3 regions of the Streptomyces sp. NPDC048291 genome follow, and region 1 is predicted to be linked to each of the others. Evidence: riboswitches for the same ligand, from Rfam matches in the RefSeq annotation. Region 1 holds a riboswitch; each other region holds the start of a gene.

Region 1 (7,493 bases):
CGCCCGAACAGCTCCCGGAGTTCGACCACGAGCCGCTCCCGCAGCGAGCGGTCGAGCTGACCCAGCGGTTCGTCGAGCATCAGCAGCCGGGGCCGGGGCGCCAGGGCCCGGGCGAGCGCGACCCGCTGCTGCTCACCGCCGGAGAGCCCGGCGACGGCCCGGCCGGCCGCCCCCGGCAGCCCCACCAGCTCCAGCAACTCACCCACCCGCTCGGCCTGTTGCACTTTCCCGGCGCCACGCATCCGCAGCCCGAAGGCCACGTTCCCGCCGACGTCCCGCTGCGGGAACAGCTGGTGGTCCTGGAACATCAGCCCGACGCCCCGCCGGTGCGCCGGCATCCGCGCCTGGTCGTCGCCGTCGAGCAACACCCGCCCGGAGTCGAGCGGTTGCAGCCCCGCCACCGTCCGCAGCAGCGTCGACTTGCCGCTCCCGCTCGGCCCGAGCACGCACACCACCTCGTGCTCGGCCACCTCCAGGCCGACGGCGTCGAGCACGGCCCGCCCGCCGAACCGCACGGTGGCCTGCTCCAGTTCGAGAAGCGGCATCAGAACTCCCCCGTCCGGTCCGTCCGCAGCCGCTCAAGGACCAGCAGGGCCACGGCGCACACCACCATCAGAATCGTGGAAAGGGCCATCGCCTGGCCGTAGTTGAGATCACCGGGACGGGACAGCAGCCGGGCCACGGCGACCGGCAGGGTCGGGTTGTCGGGCCGCGCGATGAACACGGTCGCCCCGAACTCCCCCAGCGACACCGCGAACGCGAACCCCGCCGCGATCAGCAGCGCCCGCCGCACCAGTGGCAGATCGACCTCCCGCCACACCCGCCAGGGCGAGGCGCCCAGCACGGCCGCCGCCTCCCGCAGCCGCTCGTCCACGGCCCGCAGCACGGGCAGCATGGTCCGCACGACGAAGGGCACACCGACCAGCGCCTGAGCGAGCGGGACGAGGATCCAGGACTGGCGCAGGTCCAGCGGCGGCTTGTCGAGCGCGATCAGGAACCCGAAGCCGACGGTCACCGCGGACACCCCGAGCGGCAGCATCAGCAGCGCGTCGAAGCCCCGTACGAGGCGCCCCGCGTCCCGCCGGGCCAGCGCGGCGGCGGCGAGGCCGCCGATCACCACGGCGACGGCGGTGGCGACGACCGCGTACTGCAGCGAGTTGACGACCGACTCGATCGGCGCGACCAGGAAGGTCCCGCCGTCGGCGTCGCCCAGCGCCCGGTAGTACCCGAACCCGCCGTCGAACGACCGCCGTACCAGCACGGCCAGCGGCAGGACGAGGAGGAGCGCGACGGTGGCGAGGACCCCGCCGAGCAGCGCCCACTGCCCGGCGCCGCGCGGCCGGCGGGCCGTCACCGCCGGGTCCACCAGCCTGAGCGCGCTCTCCCGCCGCCGTACGGTCCACGCGTGCACGGCGAGGATCGCGCCGACCGCGGCGAACTGGACGAGGGTGAGGACGGCGGCCGTGGAGAGGTCGAAGATCTCGGAGGTCTGCCGGTAGATCTCCACTTCGAGGGTGGAGAACGTCGGCCCGCCGAGGATCTGCACCACGCCGAAGGAGGTGAAGGTGAAGAGGAAGACCATCAGCGCGGCGGCGGCCACGGCGGGCGCGAGCGCGGGCAGGGTGACCTTCCGCCAGGCGGCCAGGGGGGAGACGCCGAGCATCCGGGCGGCCTCCTCCTGCCGCGGGTCCAGCTGGGCCCAGAGCCCGCCCACCGTCCGTACGACGACCGCGTAGTTGAAGAAGACGTGCGCCAGCAGGATGGCCCAGACGGTGGTGTCGAGCCGTACGCCCCACAGTTCGTCCAGCAGGCCGCCCCGGCCCACGAGCGCGAGGAACGCGGTCCCCACGACCACCGTCGGCAGCACGAAGGGGACCGTCACCACGGCCCGCAGCACCTGCCTGCCCGGGAAGTCGAGGCGGGCGAAGACGTAGGCGGCGGGCAGCGCGGCCAGCAGGGTGAGCGCGGTGGAGGCGAGCGCCTGCCAGGTGGTGAACCAGAGCACATGGCGGATGTCGGACTGGCCGAGGACGTCGGCGATCCGCCCGAACCGCCACACCCCGTCGACCTTCAGCCCGCGCGTGACGATCGCCGCGACCGGCCAGGCGAAGAAGACGCCGAAGAACGCGACGGGCCCGAGCATCAACCCGAGCCGCGCCACGCTCCCACGCCGACCGGCCGCTGCGGCGACTTCCGCCACTTCGGCCACTTCGGCTACTTCGGTTACTTCAGTACGAGTGACGTCCACGTCTTGACCCACTGGTCACGGTTGGCGGCGATCTTGTCGGGCGCCATGGTCTCGGGGTCCTGGGCGGCGGGACCGTACTTCGTGAACTCGGCGGGCACGCTCGCGCCCTTCACCACCGGATACACGAACATGTTGAGCGGCATGTCCTCCTGGAACTCCTTGGAGACCAGGAAGTCGATGAGCGCCTTGCCGCCCTTGGTGTTCCCCGCGTTGCTCAGCAGCCCGGCGAACTCGATCTGCCGGAAGCAGGTGCCGGTCGCGACGCCGGTGGGCGCGGTGCTCGGCTTGGGGTCGGCGTAGATGACCTCGGCGGGCGGCGAGGAGGCGTACGACACGACGAGCGGCCGGTCGCCGCCGGCCTTCCTGCCGCCGGCCGAGCCGGAGAACTCCTCGTTGTACGCCTGCTCCCAGCCGTCGACGACCTTGACGCCGTTGGCCTTGAGCTGCTTCCAGTAGCCCTGCCAGCCGCTGTCCCCGTACTGCGCGGCGCTGCCGAGCAGGAATCCCAGCCCCGGCGAGGAGGTGGACGCGTTCTCGGTGACGAGGAGGTTCTTGTACTGCGGCTTGACGAGATCGGCGTACGAGGTGGGCGGGGTCAGCTTGTGCTTGCTGAAGTACGCCTTGTCGTAGTTGACGCAGATGTCGCCGTAGTCGATGGGCGTGACGCGGTGCCTGTCCGCGTCGAGCTGGTACGCCGTACCGACCGTGTCGAGCCCCTTCGCCTCGTACGGCTGGAAGAGACCGTTGTCGAGAGCGCGGGACAGCAGGGTGTTGTCGACGCCGAAGAAGACGTCGCCCTGCGGGTTGTCCTTGGTCAGGATCGCCTTGTTGACGGCCTGCCCGGCGTCGCCGTCCTTGAGGACCCTGACCTTGTAGCCGGACTGCTTCTCGAAGTCCTGGAGCACGTTCTTGGAGACGGCCCACGAGTCGTGGCTGACCAGGGTGACGGTCTTGGAGTCGGCCGCGGAACCCGACGACGACGAGCACGCGGACAGCGTGACGAGACCGAGCCCTACGGCCGCGGCCAAGAAGGTCCTTGTGTGCACTGGTGTTTTCCTCCTGGGGTTGACCAGGAAGAGACGCGGCCCTGCCCGCGGTGTGCGGGCAGGGCGCAACAGCTTGAGTGAAGACCGAACTTCCTACCCAGAATGACCTGGGCGAGGTTCAGAGGGTCTGCGGCCCGGTTGCCGCACTCTCAGCGCTGTGGCGCTCCCCTGTCGGAATATGAAGATGTACCTACGGCCCTCAGATTACCGCTCGGTGGCCGCGAGCTGACCACAGGCGCCGTCGATCTCCTGGCCACGGGTGTCCCGGACCGTCACCGGCACGCCGTGCGCCTCGATCGCCTCGACGAACGCCTTCTCGTCCTCCGGCCGCGACGCCGTCCACTTCGAACCGGGCGTCGGGTTCAGCGGAATCAGATTGACGTGCACGGGCTTGCCCTTGAGCAGCCGCCCCAGCCGGTCGCCCCGCCAGGCCTGGTCGTTGATGTCGCGGATGAGCGCGTACTCGATGCTGAGCCGCCGCCCGCTCTTCTCGACGTACTCGAACCCGGCGTCGAGGACCTCGCGCACCTTCCACCGTGTGTTCACGGGGACGAGGGTGTCGCGCAGTTCGTCGTCGGGGGCGTGCAGCGAGATCGCCAGCCGGCACTTGAAGCCCTCGTCGGCGAACCGGTGGATGGCAGGGACCAGTCCGACGGTCGAGACGGTGATCCCGCGCTGCGAGAGCCCGAGCCCGTCCGGAGCCGGATCGGTGAGCGCCCGGATCGCTCCGACCACCCGCTTGTAGTTGGCGAGCGGCTCACCCATCCCCATGAAGACGATGTTCGAGAGCCGCGCGGGCCCGCCGGGCACGTCCCCGTCCCTGAGCGCCCGCATCCCGTCCACGATCTGGTGGACGATCTCGGCGGTCGACAGGTTGCGGTCAAGCCCCGCCTGCCCGGTCGCGCAGAACGGGCAGTTCATACCGCACCCCGCCTGCGAGCTGATGCACATCGTCACCCGGTCCGGGTAGCGCATCAGCACCGACTCGACGAGCGTGCCGTCGAACAGCCGCCACAGCGTCTTGCGCGTCGTCCCCTCGTCGGTCGACAGATGCCGTACGACCGTCATCAGCTCGGGAAACAGCGCCTCCCGCAGCTTGTCCCGCGATCCGGCCGGGATGTCGGTCCACTGCTCGGGGTCGTGCGCGTACCGCGCGAAGTAGTGCTGCGACAGCTGCTTGGCACGAAACGGCTTCTCCCCGACCTCGGCCACCGCGTCCTTGCGCTCGGCAGGCGAGAGATCAGCGAGATGCCGCGGCGGCTTCTTGGCTCCGCGCGGCGCTACGAAAGTGAGTTCTCCGGGATTAGGCATGGCCCTACCAGTGTCGCAGATCAACTGAAGTGGCCTGCGACCGAAGGTTTGGCGGGGGCCGGGGGCTCAGCTCCGGGCGGTCGTGATGACGGCGAAGAGGGCGCCGGAGGGGTCGAGGAACATGGCGAAGCGGCCGATGCCGGGGGCCTCGGTGACCGGGATGAGGACGGTGGCGCCGGCCTCGGTGGCCCTGGCGGACGTGGCGTCGCAGTCGGTGACCTCGAAGTACGGGTGCCACTCCGGGGTGGATCCGGCGTCGAGGTTGGCCTGGGGCAGCTGCATCAGGCCGCCGTGGGCCGCCGCGGGGCCGGCGCCGGCCGGGGTGAGGATCGTGTAGGTCAGGCCCGGGCCCATCGGCACGTCCCGCGTCTGCCAGGAGAAGACCGACTCGTAGAACGCCTTCGCCGCGTCCGCGTCGGTGGTGTAGAGCTCCGTCCTGGCCAGGCTGCCGGGGGCCGCGACGAGGTCCATGCCCTTGGTCTCGCCCGGCTGCCAGACCGCGAAGTCCGCGCCGGTGGGGTCGACGAAGGCCGCCGCACGCCCGAAGGCGAAGACGTCCGCCGGGGCGATCCGGACGCTGCCGCCCGCCTGCTCGACGGCCTTGGCGGTGGCGTCGGCGTCCGGGGTGTGGAAGTAGACCCGCCAGGACGGGGTCGCGCCCTCCGCCGTGAGCGGACCGATCCCGGCGACCGTGCCGCCGTCCTGCTCGAAGAAGCCGTAGCCGCCCGCCTCGGGGCCCGCGGACCGGTGCTGCCAGCCGAAGACGGCCGAGTAGAAGGCGGCGCTCGCGTCGGTGTCCGTGGTGCCCAGGTCGAGCCAGTTCGGGGCGCCGGGGACGTAGGTGGTCGTCAGCATGGTGGGGTTCTCCTCGGTCCTCTCCGGCCCTCGCCGGTCACCAGGTCACGGGCAGCGTACGCGGTCCGCGGATCAGGCCCTGGCGCTGGAACTCGACCTCCTCGGGAGGTACGGCCAGCCGGATGCCGGGGAAACGGGCGAGCACCGAGCCGATCATGGTCTCGGCCTCCATGCGGGCCATGATCGCGGCCATGCAGTGGTGGGGGCCGTGACCGAAGGCGATGTGCGGGCCGTCGGCGCGGTCGAAGTCCAGGTCGTCGGGGTCGGTGAAGACGGCGGGGTCGCGGTTGGCCGCGACGTAGGCGTTGTAGACGACGTCACCGGCCCGGATCAGTCGGCCGCCGACCTCGACGTCCTCGACGGCGACCCGCGGGATGCCGACGCCGTTGCGGTGCGGGACGTAGCGCAACAGCTCGTCCACCGCCTTGGGGAGCAGCTCCGGCTCACGGCGCAGCCGGTCCAGGTGCCTGGGGTGGGTGAGCAGCGCGTACATCATCGAGCCGCTGTTGTTGCGGACCGCGTGGCCGCCGCTGACCTGGATGGCGGTGGCCAGGGAGATCGCCTCGTCGTCGGTGATCTCCCCGTCCGCGGTGGCCTGGGCCAGCACTCCGGCGAGGTCCTCGCGCGGCTCGTCGCGGCGGCTCCGCAGCAGCTCGGCGATCCGGGCCCGGGTGGCCCTGGCGGCCTCCCGGGCGCGTTCCTCGGCGTCGGGGCCAGCGGAGAGCAGTGCCTCGCCGGTGGCCGCCCAGCGGTGCCAGTCCTTCTCGTCGACGCCGAGGAAGTCACGGATGACGGCGATCGGGAAGGGGCCGTGCAGCTGCTCCATGAGGTCGGCCGGCGGGCCCGCCGCCTCCATCGCGTCAAGGAGTTCGCCGGCCCTGCGCTCCGCCATCGGCCGCAGCCGCTGCATGGCCCGCCCGGTGAAGGCACGGGCGACGACCCGGCGCAGCCGGTTGTGCCCGGGCGGGTCGATGTACTGCAGGCCGGCCGTCTGGGAGGCCACCGGCGCCGGGCGCATGCTGGTGATCTCGCGGCCGACGACCAGTTCCCGGGAGAAGCGCGGGTCGGAGGTGACGAAGCGGACGTCCTCGTACCGGGTGACCAGCCAGGCCTCCCCCTCGCCGTACGCGAGCCGGATCCGGGTGACCGGCTCCTCGCGCATCATCTCGTCCAGGAACGGGTCGGGGTCGAGCGCGGGCAGGTCGTCGACGGGCCAGAACCGTACCGGCGGCGGAGGCGGGACGGGAGACGGGGTGGAGGCCGGAGCCGGGTCGAGGGGCATGGGCACACTCCCTGCGCGTCGGCGGAGACGTCGGAGGAGACAGCGTCCTCACCGGAAGTCTGCCTCCGCCCGGAATGACCTTGCGATTTCTGCTGCGTCATCCGGGGCCGACATGCCGACGGGCCCCCGCCCTGTGAAGGACGGGGGCCCGGCTACGGCGGCTGTACGGCAGCCGCCGCCGATGTCTCTGTGGATCAAGCCGACAGCCGACGTGGATCCGCCGCCGGCCAACGTGGATCAGCCTCCGGCCGGCGTGGACCAGCCGAAAGCCGGTGTCACAGTGGCTCAGCCGCTGCCGACGAACAGCACCATCAGCAGCCACACCACCGGCGCCGTCGGCAGCAGGGAGTCCAGCCGGTCCATGATGCCGCCGTGGCCCGGGAGGAGCGTGCCCATGTCCTTGATGCCCAGGTCGCGCTTGATCATGGACTCGCCGAGGTCGCCGAGCGTGGCGCTGGCCGCGACCGCGAGGCCCAGCAGCAGGCCCTGCCACCAGTGGCCGTCGTCGATCAGGAACTCCATGCACAGCGCGCCCGCGACCATCGCGAACAGCACCGCGCCGACCAGGCCCTCGCGGGTCTTGCCGGGGCTGATGCGCGGGGCGAGCTTGTGGGTGCCGAAGCGCCAGCCGACCGCGTAGGCGCCGGTGTCGCTGACCACCGTGAGGAGCAGGAAGGTCAGCACCCGGAGGGGGCCGTCCTCGGCGGTGAGCATCATCGCGACGAACGTCGCCAGGAACGGCACGTAGAAC
Region 2 (7,493 bases), on a different contig from region 1:
CTACGGCGACTCGATCGAGGCGGTCAACGACACGGTCCGCGAGACCATCACGCGCAATGACGCGGACGAGGTGTGGGATCTCTTCCGCAAGTTCACCAAGCGCTTCTCCTTCCGCGACGAGGGGGGTGCAGACGCAGTCCGTTCCCTCCTCGATACGTACGGCGGTACCCGCATCGTTCACGGACACAGCCCGATTCCCTATCTGCTGGGCGAAGTCGGCTCCGAGGAGGGCGAAGAGGACAGCGGCCCCGTTGTGGAAGGACCGCACGTCTACGCCGACGGACTCGCCATCGCCATGGACGGCGGCGTGACCATGGCCGGAAAGCTGCTGGTGAGGCAACTCCCGCTGAACGCCTGAGCGTCAGGCGGGCGGTTTCATCCCCCCGACGTCACACACGGGCCACCCCCAATTTCCGGCAACCCCCTGTCACCGCGTGCCGTAACGGCTCTACCATCGGTTTATCCGTAGCAGGCTCCCCTCCGTTTCTGCCCGACGGTTCGCCGGCGTGCGAGCCACCAGCCCTACGGAGCATCGGGGGATGCACATGAACAGCGTTCCGCAGCACCTGCACAGCGAGGACCGCCAGGATTACGAGCGGATCCTCGACGAGGCGCTGCGCTCCGCCCCTTACCGTCCCGAACTGGCCGGTATAGGCCAGCGTCTGAACACCGAACAGCTGCGCACCATGGCGCTCAACGCCACCGCACTGATCGCGGCGGCCGCGGCGACCGAGTACCAGCACTACGTGAAGGTCCGCGAGGAACTGCGCAATCCTGCGCGGTCCACCCCGGCCGCCGTCCAGGACTCCGGTTCCGCGGAACCGGGCCCGGGCGGTGCGATGGGGCTCGCCACCACCATCGGCGAGGCCGCCGAGACCACCGGTGCCGGGGGCTTCGCCCTCGCCCTGGTCCTGGCGCCGGTGCTCGCCGGCACCGCCGCGGCGATCTTCCTGCTCTTCGGCTACGTCCTGAAGATGCTGGACCCGGCTCCGGCGTTCGCCCAGACCATGCTCACCGCGGGCTGGGTGTTCGGCGTCGTGACCGCGGCCGCCATCATCATGGCCGGCGCGGGGCTGCTGCTCACCGCACTGCGCAACAGCCCCTCGCTGGAGGCCGGAGCCTACGGCGAACCCGGCGGGGAGGTGGCCAAGGCCCGGGAGGCCTGGCGGGACGCCTTGCTGGAACGCGGCATCCTGCCCTTCCTGCGGGAGGCGCTGGCCGCCGACTCCGGCACGGCCGGCCTGCGCCGCACCGCCCCCTCGGGCCCGGCGGGCCGGATGCCGCGTCTCGGCTACGACCGCCCCGGCTTCAGCACCGACGACGGCGCCGCACCCGCCCCCCGCCCGAGCTTCACCAGCCCGGACTACACCAGCCCGGACTTCGGAGGCCCGGAACACCAGCCGGAATAACCCGGCTTGCGCCCCCGCCGAGGGGGCGCAGGCCGGACACCCGGTCCACGAGACCGTGTCGGGGAAGGCCGACGGGCACCGCGCCTCCCAGGGCTCCGGCACGCTCCCGATTCCGCCGTCAGTCCGCGATCGGCAGATACACCCGGTTCCCCGCCGCCGCGAACTCCTTCGACTTCTGCGCCATACCCGCCTCGACCTCGGCCCGACTCCCGCCGTGCTCACGGCGGATGTCCTGGGAGATCTTCATCGAGCAGAACTTCGGCCCGCACATGGAGCAGAAGTGGGCCGTCTTCGCCGGCTCCGCCGGAAGCGTCTCGTCGTGGAACTCGCGGGCCGTGTCCGGATCCAGGGCGAGGTTGAACTGGTCCTCCCACCGGAACTCGAAGCGGGCGTCGGACAGCGCGTCGTCCCACTCCTGCGCGCCCGGGTGGCCCTTGGCGAGGTCGGCCGCGTGGGCTGCGATCTTGTAGGTGATCACGCCGGTCTTGACGTCGTCCCGGTTGGGCAGGCCCAGGTGCTCCTTCGGCGTGACGTAGCAGAGCATCGCCGTGCCCCACCAAGCGATCATCGCGGCACCGATGCCCGAGGTGATGTGGTCGTACGCCGGCGCGACGTCCGTGGTCAGCGGGCCGAGCGTATAGAACGGAGCTTCATCGCAGATCTCCTGCTGAAGGTCGATGTTCTCCTTGATCTTGTGCATCGGGACATGGCCCGGGCCTTCGATCATCGTCTGTACATGGAAACGCCTGGCGATCCGGTTGAGTTCCCCCAGCGTGCGCAGTTCCGCGAACTGGGCCTCGTCGTTGGCGTCCGCGATGGAGCCGGGGCGCAGCCCGTCGCCCAGCGAGTACGTGACGTCGTAGGCGGCGAGGATCTCGCAGAGTTCCTCGAAGTTCTCGTACAGGAACGATTCCTTGTGGTGCGCGAGGCACCAGGCCGCCATGATCGAGCCGCCGCGCGAGACGATGCCGGTCTTGCGGTTGGCGGTGAGCGGCACGTACGGCAGGCGCACGCCCGCGTGGACGGTCATGTAGTCCACGCCCTGCTCGGCCTGTTCGATCACCGTGTCCTTGTAGATCTCCCAGGTCAGTTCCTCGGCCCTGCCGTCGACCTTCTCCAGCGCCTGGTAGAGCGGCACCGTGCCGATGGGGACGGGGGAGTTGCGCAGCACCCATTCGCGGGTGGTGTGGATGTTGCGGCCGGTGGAGAGGTCCATGACCGTGTCGGCGCCCCAGCGGGTCGCCCAGGTCATCTTCTCGACCTCCTCCTCGATGGAGGAAGTGACCGCGGAGTTGCCGATGTTGGCGTTGACCTTCACCAGGAACCGCTTCCCGATGATCATCGGCTCGATCTCCGGGTGGTTGACGTTGGCGGGCAGTACGGCCCTGCCCGCCGCGATCTCCTCGCGGACCACCTCGGGAGAAACGTTCTCGCGGATGGCCACGTACTCCATCTCCGGGGTGATCTCGCCCCGGCGGGCGTACGCGAGCTGCGTCACCGGCTCGCCTCCCCGGCCTCGGCGCGGCTGGCGCGGGCGGCCCGGGAAGACCGCGTCCAGGTTGCGCAGGCCACCGCGCGGCGAGGTGTGCTTGATCCCGTCGTCCTCGGGACGGACGGGCCGGCCCGCGTACTCCTCGGTGTCGCCCCGGGCGACGATCCAGTTCTCCCGCAGCGGCGACAGACCCCGGCGGACATCGGTCTCGACGAGCGGATCGGTGTACGGGCCCGAGGTGTCGTAGAGCGTGACCGACTGCCCGTTGGTGAGATGCACCTGACGGACCGGCACCCGCAGGTCGGGGCGGGAGCCCTCGACATACCCCTTGTGCCAGCCGATGGACTTCCCGGCCTCCGGGGACTTTTCGCCCGCAACGGGCTGTTCGTCCTGGCTGAAGGCAGGCGTGCGTACGTCCTTGTTGGTCATGAGACCTACTCCCTACGCCGGCATTACCCGGTAACAGGTTCGGCGGTCGACGCAGCGGCTTCCGTCGGGCGGCGTTCCATGTGAAACATCACTCGTTCCACGTGAAACATCGCGAATACGGAGGTCAGCGCCCTCTCAGCCCGGTGCTCCGAGCTCCCGCGTGTGCAAAGGTGCCTCCACGCTAGCGTCAATTCGGGCGCGGTGAACAGAGGGCCCCTGCCGTTCTTGCGATGATCGGGCGGTGACCTCGACACAGCAGCACCCCTATCCGCCCCCAGACCCGCGGCGCGGCAACGGCGCCCCGCAGGGCGGCGGACCCGGCCACGGGGGCCCTGGTGCCGGTGACGGACACACCCATGGGCAGGGCGAGCAGTACGACCGCGGGCAGGCTCTCAGCCACGCCCACCATCACGACAACGGCCATGCCCACGGCCACGACGAGGCCCAGAGCAACGGGGGCCACGGGGCCCACGGCCAGGCCCAGGGCCACTCGCCCGCTCCCGGCCCCGACCAGAGCGGCTCCGGGCCCGGCGGCGGTCACGGCCACTCGCACGGGCACAGCCACAGCCACGGTCCCGCCGCGCCCGTCTCCAAGCATCTGCGCAAGGTCATCGCGGCGATCCTCATCCCCTTCACCGCGGCGGTCGTGGTCGGCCTGGTGGTGCTGTGGCCCGGCGGCGCCCCGCCCCACGAGCGCACCGGCGTCGGCTTCGACCGCCAGACGCAGGCGGCGACGGTCACCAAGGTCGTCTCGGTCAGCTGCAAGTCGGTCAACGCCTCCGGAGGCGGCTCGACCGGCGACGCCTCCACAGCCGACGGCACGTCCTCGAAGGAGGAGGACAGTACCTGCAAGAAGGCCACGGTCCGGGTCGACACCGGCAAGGACAAGGGCCGTACCTTCACCGAGATCGTGCAGCCCGACCAGTCACGGCAACTGCACGAGGGCGAGCAGGTCGTGGCCGCGTACGAGCCCTCCGCCCCCAAGGACCTGCAGTACTCGGTCACCGACGTGACCCGGAAGTTCCCGATGGCCCTGCTGGCCGGGATCTTCGCGCTCGCCGTCGTGGTGGTGGGCCGGCTGCGCGGTGTGATGGCGCTGGTCGCGCTGGCCGTCAGCTTCCTGGTGCTGACCATGTTCATCCTGCCGGGGATCCTGCAGGGTTCGAATCCGCTGCTGATGGCGGTGGTCGGGTCGAGCGCCATCATGCTGATCGCCCTGTACATCTGTCACGGGCTGTCGGCCCGGACCTCGGTGGCGGTGCTGGGCACGCTGGTCTCCCTGTGCCTGATCGGCCTGCTCGGCTCGGAGTTCATCGACTGGGCCGCGCTCACCGGCAACACCGACGACAACACCGGCCTGATCCACGGCCTGTACCCCTCGATCGACATGAGCGGCCTGCTGCTGGCCGGTGTCATCATCGGTTCGCTGGGTGTCCTGGACGACGTGACGGTGACCCAGACCTCGGCCGTCTGGGAACTGCACGAGGCCAACCCGACGATGGGCTGGCGCGGGCTGTACCGGGCGGGCATCCGCATCGGCCGCGACCACATCGCCTCCGTCGTCAACACTCTCGTGCTGGCCTACGCGGGCGCCGCGCTGCCCCTGCTGCTGCTCTTCTCGATCGCGCAGAGCAGTGTGGCCACGGTCGCCAACAGCGAACTGGTGGCCGAGGAGATCGTGCGCACCCTGGTCGGCTCGATCGGCCTGGTCGCCTCGGTTCCGGTCACCACGCTGCTCGCGGCCCTGGTGGTGTCGGCCGACCGGCCGGGCGCCGGGACGCCCGTACCCGTGGAGGCCGCGCCGGCCGCGCCGGCCGCGGCGCGCGGCGGGCGGGGGCGGCGCCGCAAGCGGTGAGGCGCGGTGGACGGCCCGGGAGAAGGCCGTCCACGAGGTGGGGGCGCGGACGGTGCACCTAAGGAGAAGCATTCCGGCAGGGGCCGCGCACGGACGCGCAGAAGCGTTCCTGCGTGTCCTCACACGGCCCGGCCGAGCGGCGCGCGGCTCCGTGCCGTGGCGCTTCACCCGGCGCTTGGCTCCTCGGCCAGGATGCGGTCCAGGGCGTCGTCGAGGTGGGCGTCGAAGTCGGCGAGCGAGCCCTCCTGGCCGAGCGGCACCAGCTTGTCCGTGCGGTCGAGGAAGGCGACCAGCGGGGGCGCGGAGGAGCGGAACACCGCTTGGTCGCCGCCGACCTGAAGCCGGATCAGCACCTCTCCCAGCACCTCGGAATCGGCGGGCGCGATGTGCACATCGCCCTCCCCGCACGGCCTCCCCACCCCGTCGATCAGCAGCTCCCGGCCGAAGGCCCAGGTCACCGGGGCGTCCCCGGGCAGATGGAAGGTGAGCCGGACGGCATAGGGATCACAGGTCTCGTAGCGCAACTCCACGGGGATGCGGAAGGAGAGCTCCTCCGAGACGAGAAAGCTCATCATGACTTCTGCTTGTACGGACTCGCGCATTGCCTACCCCGTCATATGACACCGACTGGCCGGGTTTTATCCCTTTGCTGGTGGTCAAATCTTGCTGAAAGTACACGGGAGATCACAAGGAGTGAGTTTTCAGATACTGATAGCGATGGCCAGGGACCCCAGGTGCCGGCCCACTTCGGCCTGCAACTGCCGGACGGCGGGCAGCAGCCGGTCGGCCTGGTGGAGGGGGAGGGAGATGGCGATCGTGGCGGCCGTCGTGCCGACGGTGAGGGGGATCGCCGCACACACCGTCCCCAGTGCGTACTCCTGGCGCTCCACCACCGGCTCCATCCGCCGCGTCCGTTCCAGCCGTCGCAGCAGTGTCTGGTCGTCACGGACCGTGTACGGGGTGAGGGGCCGCGCGGGATAGCGGCGGAGATGGTCGCGGCGGACGTCCTGGTCCAGCTGGGAGAGGAGGCACTGGCCGACGGCGTGCGCGTGCCCGGTCTCACGGAAGCCGGCCCACTCCTCGACCGCCGGGGCGGCCGGGGAGTCGGAGATGCTCATGACCTCGATCTCGCCGTCCCGGTACATGGCGTAGTACACCGGGACACCGATCGAATCCCGCCAGTGGGCGAGGGTGTCGACGACCGCGCTGCGACGTTTCTGCTGCGCTCCGCTGCTGCTCAGCCGCTCCGCCGCCTCACCGAGGAAGAACAGCCCCTTGTCACGGCGCAGGTAGCCCTCGTGGACCAGGGTGCGCAGCAGGTGGTACGCGGTGGGCAGGGCGAGGCCGGTCGCGCGGGCCAGTTGTTTGGCGGGGGCGCCGTGTTCGTGTCCGGCGACGCACTCCAGCAGGCGCATCGCGCGCTGCACGGAGCCGATGAGGGTGGCCGTATGCGGCTGCGCGGGGACGGCCGGGGAGGCCGGCCGCTGCACGGGGGGTGTGCCGGAACTGCGTTGGGTCGGGGGCGGAGGGTGTTCCGTGGGTGCGGAGGTGGCGTCAAGCGTGGCCAAGAGTCACTCCCGGAGCGCGAGGGGGTCAGCGACTCTAACCGTCCGCCGACGCTCCCGGTCGGCCCGTACGGGAAACTTCCCTCGCCCGAGGGAACCGGTGACTCCTGATTACCGGCCACCGATTCCCGCGGTCCTCACCAGTCGCTCTTCGACGAGGAGTTCGACATGAACTTCCGCACGATGTAGATCAGTCCGCCGACCAGCGCCACGAAGATCAGCAGCTTGAAGAGCAGGAAGACCACCCAACCGATCACGGCCGTGATCAGGCCGCCGAACACCACCAGCGCGATGACCGGCACCGCGATCCACTTCACCCACCACGGCAGACCTGTGAAGATCTCTCGCATTGCCCTGTCCTCCGCTTTCTCGTGCGCTCCGGCACGTACGGTCTCGTGCGTCCCGCACGATGCGATGTCCCGCACCCGATGCTAGAGCCGCGAAGGGGTCGTACGGAGGCCCGGGATCCCTTGTCCTCCCCTGACCCTTCCCCTAGGGAACCCCGAGGCCGGGGTCAGGCCTCGGGGGGAGAGAAGACGACCAGAACCCGCAGATCCTCGCTGATGTGATGGAACTTGTGGGCCACCCCGGCCGGCACGTACACCACGCTGCCCCGGGCCACCTGCGTGGTCTCCATGCCCACGGTGATCGCGGCACGGCCGCTGACGACGAAGTAGACCTCGTCCTGGTTGTGCGGCTGCTGCGGGTCGTGCGAGCCCGCGTCGAGGGCGTAGAGGCCGACC
Region 3 (7,493 bases), on a different contig from region 1:
CCGAGCCTGCTCCGCGCCTCCCGCAGCAGGGCGAGCAGCGCGACGGCGTCGTACGGCCGGACCGCGGGGTTGCGGGCGGTCCCGAGGGCGACCAGCTCGTCCAGCTCGCGGGCGAGCCCCGGCACGACGGCGGACGGCGCCGGCACGTCCTCGTGCAGATGCTTGTAGAGGATCACCGCGGCCGAGTCCGCGTCGTGCGGCTTCTCCCCGGTGAGCATCTCGTACAGCACGACACCGCACGCGTAGACGTCGACCCGCGGATCGGCGGTCCCGTTCTCGACCTGCTCGGGCGCCAGGTACGACAGGGTGCCGAGCACGGCACCGGTCGTACTGGTGACGGAGTCCACGGACCGCACCAGCCCGAAGTCCGCGACCTTGACCCGCCCGTCGTCCCCTATCAACACGTTCTCGGGCTTCATGTCCCGGTGCACGAACCCGGCCCGGTGCGCGGCGCCCAGCGCGGCCAGCACCGGCTCCAGGATGCCCAGCGCGGCCCGCGGCTGCAGCGCGCCGCGCTCGCGCAGCACGTCACGCAGGGTGCAGCCGGCGACGTACTCCATGGCGAGATACACGTACGACCGGTCGGCCCCCTGGTCGTAGACCTGGACCACGTTCGGGTGGGCCAGCCGGGCGACCGACTTGGCCTCCCGGATGAACCGCTCGACGAAGGAGACGTCGGCGGCGAGCGCCGGGTGCATCACCTTCAGCGCGAGCACACGGTCCAGCCGGACGTCCAGGGCCCGGTAGACCGTGGCCATCCCGCCGACGGCGATCCGCGCGTCGACGCGATACCGGCCGTCGAGCACCTGCCCGACAAGGGGGTCCTGAAGGGTCGTATCCACCCAGCGAGTGTACGAGCACCGGCTGACACCCCCACAGGTGAGACCGCTTTCCCCGGGTGACTGCAGCGCACCTGTGACGCTTTGCACCTGGCTGGAATACATCCCCACCGCCCGGCAGCCGCCGACGACGCCCGGCCCCCGGGCATGCTTTCTCCCCCTTCCGGCAGCCGCCGACGGTGCTCAGCCCCCACGGGGGAGCCCGGCCTTCCAGCGAACGGTTTCGGGCGGTGCGCGGGTGGGCGAGCACGGGAGCGGTCCGGCGTTCAGAACGCAGGGCGCTCGGGGTCCAGCACGGCCAGGCCCTCCGCAGGAGAGGACGCCTCCGCGAGGTACCGGCGGGGAATCCGCCCCGCCAGCCGGGCCAGCCGCCCCGCCTCCACCCCGGCCCGCATGGCGTGAGCCATCCGCTCGGGATCCTGGGCCCGCGTCACCGCCGACGCCAGCATCACCCCGGCACACCCCAGCTCCATCGCCAGCACCACGTCCGACGCCGTACCGGCCCCCGCGTCCAGGATCACCGGCACACGCGCCTGCTCGACGATCAGCTGGAAGTTGTGCGGGTTGCGGATCCCGAGCCCCGACCCGATCGGCGACCCGAGCGGCATCACCGCGGCGCACCCCACGTCCTCCAGCTTCCGGGCGAGGACAGGATCGTCGTTCGTGTACGGCAGCACCGTGAACCCGTCGTCGACCAGCGTCTCCGCCGCGTCCAGCGTCTCGACCGGGTCCGGCAGCAGCGTCCGCTCGTCGGCGATGACCTCCAGCTTGACCAGGTCGGTCCCCAGCGCCTCCCGCGCCAGCCGGGCCGTCAGTACGGCCTCCCCGGCCGTGTAGCAGCCCGCGGTGTTCGGCAGCACCCGGATCCCGAGCCGGTCGAGCACCGACAGCACCGACCCTCGTACCCCCGGGTCCACCCGGCGCATCGCGACCGTGGTCAGCTCGGTCCCGGACGCGACGAGCGCCCGCTCCAGCACCTCCAGGCTGGGCGCACCCCCGGTACCCATGATCAACCGGGAGGAGAACGTCGTACCCCCGAGGACGAACGGATCGTCGGCCATGGCGCTCAGCCTCCCTGCACGGCGGTCAGGACTTCCACCCGGTCGCCGTCGGCGAGCCCGGTCGTCGCCCACTGCCCGCGCGGTACGACGGTCTCGTTGACGGCCGCGGCCACCCCGGAGGGCGCGGCCGTGAGGGACCGTACGAGCGCGTCGAGAGCGGTGCCCGGGGCGATCTCCCGGCGCTCCCCGTTGACGGAGATGGTGACGGAGATGTTCATGCGGTCTGCTCCACGAGTACGTCGGAAACCGGGCCGAAGCGCCTCGGTGTGAACGGACGGGCCTCCGCCGGCAGCTCGCCGCCGGTCAGCAGCTCCGCCATCACGTCTCCGGTGACCGGCGTGAGCAGCACCCCGTTGCGGTAGTGGCCGGTGGCCAGCAGCAGTCCGTCGAGGCGGGTCGGCCCGAGCAGCGGCGCGTTGTCGGGGGAGCCGGGGCGCAGTCCGGCCCGGGTCTCGGTCAGGGGGAGCTCGGTGATCCCGGGCACCAGCTCGTGCGCGTCGCGCAGCAGCTCGTACACGCCGCCCGCGGTGACCGCCGTGTCCCAGCCCAGCTCCTCGCTGGTCGCGCCGACCACCAGTTCGCCGTTCTCCCGGGGCACCAGGTAGACGTTCCCGCCGCGCACCACGGCCCGTACGGTCCGGCTGAGGAACGGCGCGTACGGGGCGGGCACGGTCAGCCGCAGCACCTGCCCCTTCACCGGCCGCACCGGCGGCAGCACGTCGGCGGGCACGCCCGCGAGCCGCCCGCTCAGGCTTCCGCCGGCGAGCACCACCTGCCCGGCGCCCCACGTGTCACCCGCGCGGGTGCGGACACCGGTGGCCCGCTCCCGCGCCACCTCCAGGCGCTCGGCCCAGTCCCGGTGGAACACCACCCCGGCCCGCTCGCACGCGGTCAGCAGCGCGGCCGAGAGCCGGCGCGGGTCGATCTGGTGGTCGCCGTCGACCCGCAGCCCGCCGCGCACACCGGGCGCGAGCATCGGCTCGAGCCGCCGGCACTCCCGCCCGGACAGCCACTCGGACTCCAGGCCCGACTGCTGCTGGAGGGCGTGCAGCTCGCGCAGATGGGCGCGGTCGTCGGCGTCCAGCGCGACCGCGAGGGTGCCGCACCGCCGGTAGCCGAGGTCGTGGCCGGTGAGCTCGGTCAGCTCGGCGGCGAAGGCGGGATAGCGGCGGGCGGAGGCCAGGTTGAGCCCCAGCAGGGTCTGCTCGCCGTAGTGCAGCTCGGTGACGGCGGCCAGCATCCCGGCCGCGACCTGCGCGGCCCCGCCGCCCGGCGCGGGGTCGACCACCGCGACGGCGAGCCCGCGCTGGGCCGCCCGCCAGGCCGTGACCAGGCCGATGATGCCGCCCCCGATGACGAGGACGTCGGACGTACGTGAGGACATGGGCGTCCAGCCCCTCCCTTCGCCGGCATGACCCGGATCAGGTTCGTACGGTCGGAGGCCGCCAGCCTCCCTCTCAGCCCGGTGCGTCCGGGCTCCCGCGTGTGCTTCCCCGCCACCCTAGCCCGCGGGGCTCGGCCCTTGTAAGACGGCCTCGGCCGGCGCTGTGGACAGCGCAGCCGAGCGTGCGGCGGCCGACGCTGTGGAACAGGTCACCCGCCGCGCCCCTGACTGACTCATTGTCAGTTGTCTATCGTTCTTGTCTATGGTGATCACGTGAGCGAGCAGACGCAGCGACGGAGCACGTCACAGACGCGGCGCGTGGTCGTCGTGGGCGCGGGCATGGCCGGGGTGCAGACCGCCGTCGCCCTGCGCGACCAGGGGTTCACCGGGAGCGTCACGCTGATCGGCGCCGAGCCGCACCAGCCGTACGACCGGCCGCCGCTCTCCAAGGCCGTGCTGCTCGGCAAGTCGGAGGGCTCCGCCTTCGAGGTCGACTTCGAGGCGCTCGGCATCGAGCTGGCGCTCGGTCGCGAGGCACTGGGCGTGCGCACCGCCGACCGCGAGCTGGACACCGAGACCGGACCGGTGCCCTACGACGTCCTGGTCCTCGCCACCGGCGCCGAACCGATCACGCTGCCCGGCACCGAGGGTGTGCCCGGCGTCCATCTGCTGCGCACCCTGGACGACGCCGAGCGGCTGCGGCCCGTGCTCGCCCGGCAGCACGACATCGTGGTCGTCGGCGCCGGCTGGATCGGCGCCGAGTTCGCCACCGCGGCCCGCGAGGCCGGCTGCGCGGTCACCGTGGTCGAGGCGGCCGACCGCCCGCTCGCGGGAGCGCTCCCCGCCGAGGTCGCCGCGCCGATGGCCGCCTGGTACGCGGACAGCGGCACCGACCTGCGCACGCACGCGCGCGTGGCGGGCGTCGAACCCGGCGCGGTGGTGCTCGACGACGGCTCGCGGCTGCCCGCGGGCGCCGTCGTGGTCGGCATCGGCGCCCGCCCCGCCACCGCCTGGCTGGCCGGCTCCGGCATCGAGCTGGGCGCACACCGCGAGGTGCTCGCCGACGACCGCCTGCGCACCAACGTCCCCGACGTCTACGCCGTCGGCGACTGCGCGTCCTTCCCGTCCGGCCGCTACGGCGAGCGCCTGCTGATCCACCACTGGGACAACGCCCTCCAGGGCCCGCGCACGGTCGCCGCCAACATCCTCGGCGAGACCGACGCCGTCTACGACCCGGTGCCGTACTTCTGGTCCGAACAGTTCGGCCGCTTCGTGCAGTACGCGGGCCATCACGCCGCGGCCGACCGGCTGGTGTGGCGCGGCGACCCGGCCGGCCCGTCCTGGAGCGTCTGCTGGCTGAGCGAAACCCGCCTGGTCGCCCTGCTGGCGGTAGGCCGCCCCCGCGACCTGGCCCAGGGCCGCCGCCTGATCGAGGCGGGGCGCCATATGGACGCCGAGGCATTGGCGGACCCCGGACGTCCCTTGAAGGATGCAACGGACGGCTGAACAGAGCCCCGTAAGGGGCGCGGGGAACTGCGCGACCAGCCCCCACGATGCCGCACCCGAACACCCACCCATCGCGGCCGAACCGCCAAAGCGCCTACCCTTGACCCCGTGACCGAGATTGACACGAAGATCGATGCTCTCGTCCCCGCCTGGCTCACCGTCCCCGACATCGCAGAGATGATGGACGTCGAGGTGACGCGCGTGCGGCAGCTGGTCAAGGAGGGCCAGCTCATCGCCGTCCGCCGCGGTGAGAACAGGGCGCTGCACGTCCCCGCCGCCTTCATCGACGGCGACAAGGTCGTCAAGGGCCTGTCCGGGACCCTGACGCTCCTGCGGGACGACGGCTTCAGCGACGAAGAGATGCTGGAGTGGCTTTTCACTCCCGACGAGACCCTGCCCGGCACCCCCGCGCAGGCGCTCAGCGAGAATCGCGGCACGGAGGTGAAGCGCCGCGCCCAGGCGCTCGCCGTCTGAGGCAGCCAGTACCGACACCACGGGGGACCACCGATGACCGACACCGCCCGCGCCCAGCTGGCCGACGCCCGCCTCTACCTGTGCACGGACGCCCGTAAGGAGCAGGGCGACCTCACGGAGTTCCTGGACGCGGTCCTGGCGGGCGGTGTCGACATCGTGCAGCTGCGTGACAAGGGCATGGAGGCCGCCGAGGAGCTGGAGCACCTCGCCGTGGTCGCCGACGCCTGCGCCCGGCACGGCAAGCTGCTCGCGGTCAACGACCGCGCCGACGTGGCGCACGCGGCCGGCGCCGACGTGCTCCACCTCGGCCAGGGCGACCTGCCGGTCCCGGCCGCCCGGGCGATCCTCGGCCCGGACGTCCTGATCGGCCGCTCCACGCACGCCGAGTCCGAGGCCGCCGAGGCCGCCGTGCAGGACGGCGTGGACTACTTCTGCACCGGCCCCTGCTGGCCCACCCCCACCAAGCCCGGTCGCCCCGCCCCCGGCCTCGGCCTGGTGCGGTACACCGCCGCCCTGGGCACCGACCGCCCCTGGTTCGCGATCGGCGGCATCGACCTCGGCAACCTCGACCAGGTGCTGGACGCGGGCGCCCGCCGGGTGGTCGTCGTCCGCGCGCTCACCGCCGCCGACGACCCGGGCGCGGCGGCGGCCGAGTTCGCGAAGCGACTGCGGGCGCTGTAGCCGCAGCGGCAGCCGTATCCGCAGCCGCAGTGTGGTGGCCGGCTGTCCGGAAACTTGTCCAGTATCCGGACACGAGGTCCACCAGATGTCGACAATTCGGGCAAATGTCCCGACTGCGGTTGGGTGACCGGCCGCCCCTGACTAACCTGCGGGTATGGCCCTTGGAACCGCATCCACCAGGACTGACCGCGCACGCACCGTGCGCGACATGCTCGCCACCGGCAAGACCACGTACTCGTTCGAGTTCTCGGCGCCGAAGACCCCCAAGGGTGAGCGGAACCTGTGGAGTGCGCTCCGGCGGGTCGAGGCGGTCGCCCCCGACTTCGTCTCCGTGACCTACGGCGCCGGCGGTTCCACCCGCGCCGGCACGGTCAGGGAGACCGAGCAGATCGTCGCGGACACCACGCTCACCCCGGTCGCCCACCTCACTGCGGTCGACCACTCGCTCGCCGAACTGCGCAACATCATCGGCCAGTACGCGGACGCCGGGATCCGCAACATGCTCGCCGTGCGCGGCGACCCGCCCGGCGACCCGATGGGGGACTGGGTGGCGCACCCGCAGGGGCTGACCTACGCGGCCGAACTCGTCCGCCTCATCAAGGAGTCGGGCGACTTCTGCGTGGGCGTCGCCGCCTTCCCGGAGATGCACCCGCGCTCCAGCGACTGGGACACCGACGTCCGGCACTTCGTCGACAAGTGCCGCGCGGGCGCCGACTACGCCATCACGCAGATGTTCTTCGAGCCCGAGTCGTATCTTCGCCTTCGTGACCGGGTCGCCGCGGCCGGTTGCGAGACGCCGGTGATTCCGGAAATCCTGCCCGTCACCAGTGTGAAGATGCTGGAACGGCTGCCCAAACTCAGCAACGCGGCCTTCCCGGACGCCCTGAAAGAGCGGATCCTCACAGCAAAAGAGGATCCGGCGGCGGTACGCTCCATTGGCATCGAACACGCCACGGAGTTCTGCGCGCGGCTGCTGGCCGAGGGAGTGCCAGGACTGCACTTCATCACGCTCAACAACTCCACGGCGACGCTGGAAATCTACGAGAACCTGGGCCTGCACCATCCCCCGCGGGCCTAGACCGGCCGCACCGGAGTACGACACACTGCGTAGCGGTCACAGGGAGAGGGGCGTACATGGGCTGGACGGTCCTCTACGTAGCGTTCGGCATCGTCGCGCTGTGGTTGCTCGGCGAGGTACTGCTGCAGTACAAGGCGCGGCTGCGCTGGCGGCTGCTCGCCTTCGTGGGCTTCCTCGGCGTCGTCTTCGGTGTCCTGATCCCGTCGGTCGTCGTGATCGGTGTGGGCGCGATCGCCTTCGCGGTCGGCCAGACCTACGTCACGCTGTCCTTCCGCCGCGGCTTCGAGGCCGGCTGGGCGGTCAAGCGCCCCGGTGCGGACGGTGAGGGCGGCGGCCTGACCAAGCGCCGCCGCGGCGAGCCGGACGAGGACCCGGGCCTGGAGGCCACCGACCCGGACGCGGCCGACGCCGCCTACGCCGAGCAGCAGGGCGCCTACGCCGCGGCCCCGGGCGGCGGCGATCCGTCCTAC

What was found. Region 1 has a riboswitch for thiamine pyrophosphate ahead of ACGF5O_RS33915 (thiamine ABC transporter substrate binding subunit). Riboswitches for the same ligand answer to the same signal wherever they lie in the genome.
Region 2: another riboswitch for thiamine pyrophosphate. It lies ahead of thiC (phosphomethylpyrimidine synthase ThiC); the one in region 1 lies ahead of ACGF5O_RS33915 (thiamine ABC transporter substrate binding subunit).
Region 3: another riboswitch for thiamine pyrophosphate. It lies ahead of thiO (glycine oxidase ThiO); the one in region 1 lies ahead of ACGF5O_RS33915 (thiamine ABC transporter substrate binding subunit).

Annotation. Positions count from the first base shown of each region.
Region 1 is NZ_JBICZC010000013.1:276,769-284,261, reverse strand. It holds gene ACGF5O_RS33925 (ABC transporter ATP-binding protein) at 1-545, opposite strand, end outside; gene ACGF5O_RS33920 (ABC transporter permease) at 545-2,143, opposite strand; gene ACGF5O_RS33915 (thiamine ABC transporter substrate binding subunit) at 2,224-3,294, opposite strand; TPP riboswitch at 3,367-3,474, opposite strand; gene rlmN (23S rRNA (adenine(2503)-C(2))-methyltransferase RlmN) at 3,499-4,605, opposite strand; gene ACGF5O_RS33905 (VOC family protein) at 4,672-5,460, opposite strand; gene ACGF5O_RS33900 (cytochrome P450) at 5,498-6,742, opposite strand; gene ACGF5O_RS33895 (phosphatidate cytidylyltransferase) at 7,028-7,493, opposite strand, start outside.
Region 2 is NZ_JBICZC010000006.1:190,396-197,888, forward strand. It holds gene ACGF5O_RS17615 (metallophosphoesterase) at 1-358, shown strand, start outside; gene ACGF5O_RS17620 (hypothetical protein) at 540-1,409, shown strand; gene thiC (phosphomethylpyrimidine synthase ThiC) at 1,528-3,330, opposite strand; TPP riboswitch at 3,323-3,500, opposite strand; gene ACGF5O_RS17630 (YibE/F family protein) at 3,572-5,185, shown strand; gene ACGF5O_RS17635 (SsgA family sporulation/cell division regulator) at 5,350-5,787, opposite strand; gene ACGF5O_RS17640 (IclR family transcriptional regulator) at 5,887-6,612, opposite strand; gene ACGF5O_RS17645 (DUF5326 family protein) at 6,888-7,100, opposite strand; gene ACGF5O_RS17650 (cupin domain-containing protein) at 7,265-7,493, opposite strand, start outside.
Region 3 is NZ_JBICZC010000001.1:556,124-563,616, forward strand. It holds gene pknB (Stk1 family PASTA domain-containing Ser/Thr kinase) at 1-842, opposite strand, end outside; gene ACGF5O_RS02400 (thiazole synthase) at 1,106-1,900, opposite strand; gene thiS (sulfur carrier protein ThiS) at 1,906-2,118, opposite strand; gene thiO (glycine oxidase ThiO) at 2,115-3,284, opposite strand; TPP riboswitch at 3,282-3,393, opposite strand; gene ACGF5O_RS02415 (NAD(P)/FAD-dependent oxidoreductase) at 3,558-4,790, shown strand; gene ACGF5O_RS02420 (Rv2175c family DNA-binding protein) at 4,899-5,264, shown strand; gene thiE (thiamine phosphate synthase) at 5,298-5,945, shown strand; gene metF (methylenetetrahydrofolate reductase [NAD(P)H]) at 6,100-7,023, shown strand; gene ACGF5O_RS02435 (hypothetical protein) at 7,080-7,493, shown strand, end outside.